2 regions of the Cellulomonas sp. H30R-01 genome follow, and region 1 is predicted to be linked to the other one. Evidence: predicted binding sites of a transcription regulator. Region 1 holds the regulator's gene; the other holds the start of a gene.
What was found. The regulator HspR, encoded in region 1, represses chaperone genes until heat shock. The targets are predictions, from matches to a motif close to AAGTTGAGTCNNNNNGACTCAACTT.
Positions count from the first base shown of each region.

Region 2: clpB (ATP-dependent chaperone ClpB) is a predicted target of HspR. The motif match lies at 2,480-2,504, and genes of this name have one in related genera.

Region 1 covers NZ_CP048210.1:4,199,980-4,203,656, forward strand. Annotated here, with positions in the region: gene GXP71_RS18750 (nucleotide exchange factor GrpE) at 1-336, shown strand, start outside; gene GXP71_RS18755 (DnaJ C-terminal domain-containing protein) at 365-1,357, shown strand; gene GXP71_RS18760 (heat shock protein transcriptional repressor HspR) at 1,454-1,867, shown strand; gene GXP71_RS18765 (L-fuculokinase) at 1,983-3,440, shown strand; gene GXP71_RS18770 (hypothetical protein) at 3,527-3,677, opposite strand, start outside.
Region 2 covers NZ_CP048210.1:3,343,408-3,347,084, reverse strand. Annotated here, with positions in the region: gene GXP71_RS14975 (alpha/beta hydrolase) at 1-367, opposite strand, end outside; gene GXP71_RS14970 (histidine phosphatase family protein) at 668-1,324, opposite strand; gene GXP71_RS14965 (hypothetical protein) at 1,537-2,412, shown strand; gene clpB (ATP-dependent chaperone ClpB) at 2,556-3,677, shown strand, end outside.

The DNA.
Region 1 (3,677 bases):
GAGGTCCTGGCCGCGCACGACCGCGGCGTCGCGTCGCTCGCGGAGGCGCTCATCCCGGTGCTCGACGACATCGAGCTGGCCCGCCAGCACGGCGACCTGACCGGCCCGTTCGCGTCGATCGCCGAGAAGCTGACGACCACGCTCCAGCGCGCGGGCGTCGAGCAGTACGGTCAGGCCGGCGAGGCCTTCGACCCCGCGGTGCACGAGGCGCTCATGCACTCGCACTCCGCGGAGGTCACGGAGCCCACCGTCCAGATGGTGCTCCAGCACGGCTACCGCACGGCCGACCGCATCCTGCGTGCCGCCCGCGTGGCGGTCGTGGACCCGGAGGGCTGACGATCATCACCACCAGGAGGGAGGCGCCGTGACCGGGCAGGACTGGCTCGAGAAGGACTTCTACGCGGTTCTCGGCGTCCCCAAGGACGCCGACGCCGCGACCATCAAGAAGGCGTACCGCAAGCTCGCGCGCAGCATGCACCCGGACCACAACCCGGGTGACGCGGTCGCGGAGGCGAAGTTCAAGGAGATCGGCGAGGCCTACGCGGTCCTGTCCGACACCGAGCAGCGCCAGCAGTACGACCAGCTGCGCGCCATGGCGGGCGGCGCCCGCTTCACGGCGGGCGGTCGCGGCGGCGGCAACGCCGGCTTCGAGGACCTGTTCGGCGGCATGTTCGGCGGGGCCAACGGTCCCGGCGGGCGCGTCCGCTACTCGACGTCCCCGGGTGCGGGCGGCGCCGGCGGGGCCGGGTTCGAGGACCTCCTGGGCGGGCTGTTCAACCAGGGCGGCTTCGGCGGCGCTCGCGGACCGCAGCAGGGGGCCGACCTGGCCGCCGAGGTGACGCTGCCGTTCCGGCAGGCCACCGAGGGGTCGACCGTCGGCCTGACCGTCGAGGGTCGCTCGTTCACCGCCCGCATCCCCGCCGGCGTGCGCGACGGCCAGAAGATCCGGCTGCCCCGCAAGGGGCGCCCCGGTGACGCGGGCGGCCCGCCCGGCGACCTCGTCGTCACCGTGCACGTCACGCCGCACCCCGTCTTCTCGTCGGACGGCCCGAACCTGCGGGTCACCGTGCCCGTCGCGTTCGACGAGGCCGCGCTCGGCGCGACCATCGAGGTGCCGACGCTCGACGGCGGGACCGTCAAGGTCCGCGTGCCCGAGGGCACGCCGTCGGGCCGCGTGCTGCGGGTCAAGGGCAAGGGCATCACCACGCCGAAGGGCGTGGGCGACCTGCTCGTCACCGTGCAGGTCGTCGTGCCGCAGCGGCTGTCCGCCGCGGCACGCGAGGCGGTGCAGGCGTTCGGCATCGCGACGTCCGGCGAGGACGTGCGCGCCGACCTGCTGGACGCCGCCAGGAAGTGAGCCGACGTGAGGTGCCGGTGCGACGACCGCCCGGCACCTCACGTCGACCCGGCAGACGCCAGGACCGGTCGACGCGAGAGGTGGTGAGGTGACGTGGTGTCGGACGACGCGAAGGTCTACGTGATCTCGGTCGCCGCCGAGCTCGCGGGCATGCACCCGCAGACGCTCCGCCAGTACGACCGGCTCGGCCTGGTGTCGCCGGGGCGGACCAGCGGGCGCGGACGGCGGTACTCGCTGCGCGACATCGCGACGCTCCGCGAGGTGCAGCGGCTCTCGCAGGACGAGGGCGTCAACCTCGCCGGGATCAAGCGCATCCTCGAGCTCGAGGCCGAGGTCGACGGGCTGCGCCGCCAGGTCGAGTACCTGCGCGCGTTCGTCGAGCCCGGCCGTCGCGTCTTCACCGCCGACCCGCGCGGCGACGTCGTCGCCGTCCAGCGCACGGTCCGCGAGACCCGCCGCCGCCCGCGCCAGGACACCGGCGCCCTGGTCCTCTGGCGCCCCCGCTCCTGACCCGGGGCTGCCCCGCCCCCGGCTCGCGACTCGTCAGCGCGGTCGCCGAGCCCGCCACCAGGTGCCGGGTTCGCGAACTCGGCGCGGTCGGTCGGGGATGCCCGAGGATGGGGCGGTGCTGACCGCGCTCGGGGTGGACGTCGGGACCACCAACACCAAGGTCGCGCTCGTCGACGTGCTCACGCCGCGCGTGCTCGCCGTGTCGGCCGCGCCGACACCGTCGCCCGGCGAGGCCGCCGTCGTCCTCGCCGGTCTCGTCGCGCGCGTGCTCCCGGCCGGCCCCGCCCCCGTCGCCGTCGGCATCGCGTCGATGGCGGAGACGGGCGTGCCGCTCGCCCCCGACGGCACCCCGCGCGGCGACTGGCTGCGCTGGGACGGCCACCGCGCGGGTGCCGAGGCCGACGCGCTCGCGGCCCGGATCGGCCGCGCCGACCTGTTCGCCGCCACCGGGGTCCGCGCCAGCGCGAAGGTCCCGCTCGCGACGTGGCAGTGGCTGCGCACGCACGACCCCGACGCCCTGCACGCCGGTGGCACCGCCGGCCGGTGGGCGGGCGCGGCCGACCTCGTCGGGCTGCTGCTCGCCGGTCGGCTCGCGACGGACCACACGCTCGCCGGACGCACCGGCGCCTACCGGCTCGGGCGACCAGGTGACCTCCCGACCGCCTTCGACGCCGACCTGCTGGCCGAGGTCGGTCTGCGGCCGTCGCAGGTGCCCGAGGTGCTGGCCCCAGGAGAGCTGCTCGGACGGGTCGTCGACGGCCCGTTCACCGACGCCGGGCTGGCGGCCGGGACGCCGGTGACGATCGCGGGCCACGACCACCCGGTCGGCACCTGGGCCGCGGGCGTGCGGCGCCCGGGAGAGGCCGCCGACTCGGTCGGCACCGCGGAGGCGGTCTGCACGATCCTCACGTCGGACCCCGTGCCCGCTCCTGTCGCCGCGGCCGGGATGAGCCTGGTCCGGACGGTCACCGGCGAGCACCCTGCCCTGCTCGCGGGCTCGTCGAGCGCGGGGGCGGCTGTCGGCTGGTGGCTGCGGACGCGCGCGTCCGGTGTCGACGTCGACACGCTCATGGCCGAGGTCGCGGACCTCGGCGACGCCCCGCTCGACCTGCTCGTCCTGCCGTACGTCTCCGGCCGCCAGACCCCCGACCCGGACCCGACCGCCGCACCGCGCGTCCTCGGTGCCGTCGACGGCCGGTCGACCGCGCAGGCGACGTTCGGCCTGCTCGCCGGCCTGGCGCTGCAGGCGCGATGGATGCTCGACGAGCAGAGCCGTCTCGCCGGGACCGGAGCGCCGACGTCGGTCGCGGTGCTCGGCGGGCCGATGACGGCCAACCCGGCGTGGCTGCGCCTCAAGGCGCGCATCAGCCCCACGCCGCTGCGGCTGGTCGCGGAGGCCGAGCCTGTCGCCGCCGGGGCCGCGCTGCTCGCGGCTGACCGCCTCGGCGCGACGGGACGGCCGGCGCTCGCGATCCGGTCGTCACCGGTGCCCGGGCACGAGCCCGGTGCCGGGCCGGACGTCGCCGCCGCGCTCGACCGCTTCGTCGCCGCCGCGCGGCAGCCCACCCGGTAGCGGCCCGCCGCGCGACAGCCAGCGCGGCAGCCCAGCCGGTCGCGGCCCGCCGCGCGACAACCGGCGACGCGGCGGCGGGGCGTGCGTCAGCCGCAGGACCAGTCGAAGGCGTCCGACTCGAGGTCGACCTGGGCGTTGCCGCCGCCGAAGTTGAGACCGGGCAGCTCGTCGAGCTCGAGGTACCAGGGCGTGAACCCGTCCTGCTGTGACTGCACGGGGAACGCGGTCCCGCCGAGG
Region 2 (3,677 bases), 860 kb from region 1:
CGCGCAGCAGCCGCACCGCCGCGTCGATCTCCTCCGCGTACACCGACAGCTCGCGCGCGGCGTTCGGGACGCGGCCGTCGCGGATCGACCGCCCGAAGTCCCGCAGGTCCAGCGCGTGCAGGTCGTACCCGTGCTGGGCGAGCGCGTCGGCGACGTGCGGGTGGAAGAAGTAGTCGACGAACCCGTGCAGGTAGAGCACGGCCCGCTCGCGCCGCGGCCCTTCGTCGCTCAGCGAACCCGCGGGGCTGACGAGGGTGGCGACGGGGTCGACGCCGCGCGTCGACCGGTGGTCGGGCCGCAGCGGGATCGTCCGGGCGGTCCACCCGTCGCCGAGCACGTCGGGCACGTCGATGACGTCGTCGTCCATGCGGCGATCCTGCCACCGGACACCCGCGCGCCGGCAGCACACGCCGACCGGCCGTCACGGACCGCCGCGCCCGCCGACCCGGTTGTGGGTGACCGCCGCGCCTGCCGACCCGGTTGTGGGTGACCGCCGCGCCTGCCGACCCGGTCGTGGGTGACCGCCGCGCCTGCCGACCCGGTCGTGGGTGACCGCCGCGCCCGCCGACCCGGTCCTGGGTGACTGCCGCGCTCGCCGACCCGGTCCTGGCGGTCGCTGGACGCGCCTGAGCGGTACCCAGGACCGGGTCGAACGGCGGGTCGTGCGTCAGGCGACCGACGGGACCGCCGTCGCGGTGCGCATCGGGCGGGCCGCGATGTGGCCCTGGTGCGCGACGTCGACGGCGAGGCTCGTGATGCGGGGGGTGCCGTCGCGGTCGACATCGACGGTCGAGACGGACGCGTTCGGGAGCGGCACCAGGCCGACCTCGTCGACCGTCGCCAGGTACGCGCCGAGCGTGAGGCCGTGGCCGACGACGAGGACGTGCCCGTCCTCGTGCTGCGCGGCGATGCGGGCGAAGACGTCGCGCGTGCGGTCCATGAAGTCGCGCGCGTGCTCGCCGCCGGGCAGGCCGGGGTGGCGACCGGCGAGGACCTCGGTGACCAGGTCGGGCCACGCGACGACCTGGTCGAGGACGCTCTCGGGCTTCTGCTCGTAGATCCCGAACGCGTACTCCAGCAGCCCGCGGTCGGTGCGCAGCGGGATGCCGTCGTGGTGGCGCAGCAGCTCGACCGCGGTGGCGACGGCCCGGCCGGACGGCGAGGACCACGCGGCGGTGAACGGGACGTCGGCGAGGTGCCGCGCGGTGGTCCGCACGCCGGCGCGGCCGTCGCGGGTCAGGGGGGAGTCGCAGCGTCCCTGCAGGACGCGGCGTGCGTTGAAGTGGGTGCGCCCGTGCCGGACGAGCGTCATCGTGAGGGTCATCGTCGCCCTGCTCTCTCTTCGGTGTCGCTCGCGACGCTAGGCGCGCGACGTGTCGCCCGGCCGACGGGGAGGTGACGCGTCGGCGACCGTTCGCCGGCAGCACGCCCGCGCGACGGTCGGACCATCCGAACGGCTGCCCGATCGGACCGGTGACGGCCGCAGGGTGCGAGGACACTGGGCTCGTCACGTCCCCACACGTCGGGAGCAGGACCATGCGTGCTCATGTCCGCCGGCTGACCGTGGCGCTCGCCGCCGTGACGCTCGCGACGGGTGCCCTGGTCGGACCCGCGGGGGTCGCGGACGCGCGGGAGCGGACGGGGCACGGGTCCGGGGTGACCCGCTGCAGCGCCCTGCCGTGGCAGGCGCGTGACGTCGTGGTCGACGGCGACCTGCTCGTCGACGGGCCGTGCGAGCTCACCGACTCCGTCGTGCACGGCGACGTGCGGGTCCTCGAGGCCGAGGGCTCGTACCTGCTGCTGCGCGACTCGACCGTCGACGGGACGCTGCGCGTCGCCGGGTCGGTGCAGGTCTACGGGTCGGACCTCGGCGCGATCCGCCTGCGCGCCGCAACCGCGGTCGTGCTCGCGTTCGGCTCGACCGTCGCCGGTGACGTCACCGGCCCGGGCCAGTGGCTGGAGCTCGCGGACGTGCACGTGCTGGGCGACGTCCGGTCGAGCGCGTTCGAGACCGACCTGGAGCGCGCGACCGTCGACGGCGACGTCCGGATCACCGACGGCTGGACGTGGATCCTGGACTCGACGCTCGGCGGGTCGCTCCAGATCACCCGACCGCCGTTCGGCGTGATCGTGTGCGGGACCGACGTCGCGGGAGGCGTGACCGTCCGCGACGCAGCGGCCGCCGTCGACGTGGGTCCCCGCGCGACGTGCCCCACGGGACCCGACGCACCGACGACGACCGTGGGCGGCACGCTCACGCTCCTGCGCAACGTGGGCCCGGTGCGGGTCGGCGACGTGCGCGTCGCGGGTGACCTGGTGTGCCGCGCGAACGTGGGCGGGGTCGCCGTGCTCGACGGGGTGACCGTCGACGGGACCCGGCGCGGCCAGTGCGCGGGCAGGCCGACGTCCTGACGCGTCGGCGAGGGTGCCCGGACGGCCGGCCCCGCCGTCGTCACCGATCGGATCGGGTCGCTCGGCCAAGTTGAGCGGAATAGACTCAAGTTTGGTCGATGTTGAGTCGGGCAGACCCCGATACCGCTCGGACAGGAGATTCCGTGGACGCCAAGTTCACCACCCGCTCGCAGGAGGCCCTCGGCGACGCCATCCAGCAGGCGTCGGCCGCCGGCAACCCCCAGCTCGAGCCCGCGCACGTCCTCAACGCCCTGCTCCAGCAGGAGGGCGGCGTCGCGAACGCGCTGCTCGACGCCGTCGGCGCCGACCGTGCCGCGCTCGGCCGCTCGGTGCGCTCGACGCTCGTCGGCCTGCCGTCGTCGGCCGGCCAGACCGTCGCGCAGCCGTCCGCGTCGCGCGCGACCGCCGCCGCCCTGGAGGCCGCGTCCGCCGAGGCGCGCGCGCTCGGCGACGACTACGTCTCGACCGAGCACCTGCTGCTCGGGCTCGCCGCCGGGCAGTCCGGCGTGGCCGACGCGCTGCGCTCCGCCGGTGCGAGCCGCGACGCGCTCGCGGCCGCGCTGCCGAACGTCCGGGGCAACGCGCGCGTGACCACGCCGAACCCCGAGGGCACGTTCAAGGCGCTCGAGCAGTACGGCATCGACCTGACGCAGCGCGCGCGGGACGGCAAGCTCGACCCGGTCATCGGGCGCGACTCGGAGATCCGCCGCGTCGTGCAGGTGCTCTCCCGCCGGACCAAGAACAACCCCGTGCTCATCGGCGAGCCCGGCGTCGGCAAGACGGCCGTCGTGGAGGGGCTCGCGCAGCGCATCGTCGCCGGTGACGTGCCCGAGTCCCTGCGGGGCAAGCGGCTCGTGAGCCTCGACCTCGCGGCGATGGTCGCGGGCGCCAAGTACCGCGGCGAGTTCGAGGAGCGGCTCAAGGCCGTCCTCGCCGAGATCACCGGTGCCGAGGGGCAGGTCGTCACGTTCATCGACGAGCTGCACACCGTGGTCGGCGCGGGCGCCGGGTCCGAGGGCGCGATGGACGCGGGCAACATGCTCAAGCCCATGCTGGCCCGCGGCGAGCTGCGCCTGGTCGGCGCGACGACGCTCGACGAGTACCGCGAGCGCATCGAGAAGGACCCCGCCCTGGAGCGTCGCTTCCAGCAGGTGTTCGTCGGCGAGCCGTCCGTCGAGGACACCGTCGCGATCCTGCGTGGCCTCAAGGAGCGGTACGAGGCGCACCACAAGGTGACGATCTCCGACGCCGCGCTCGTCGCCGCC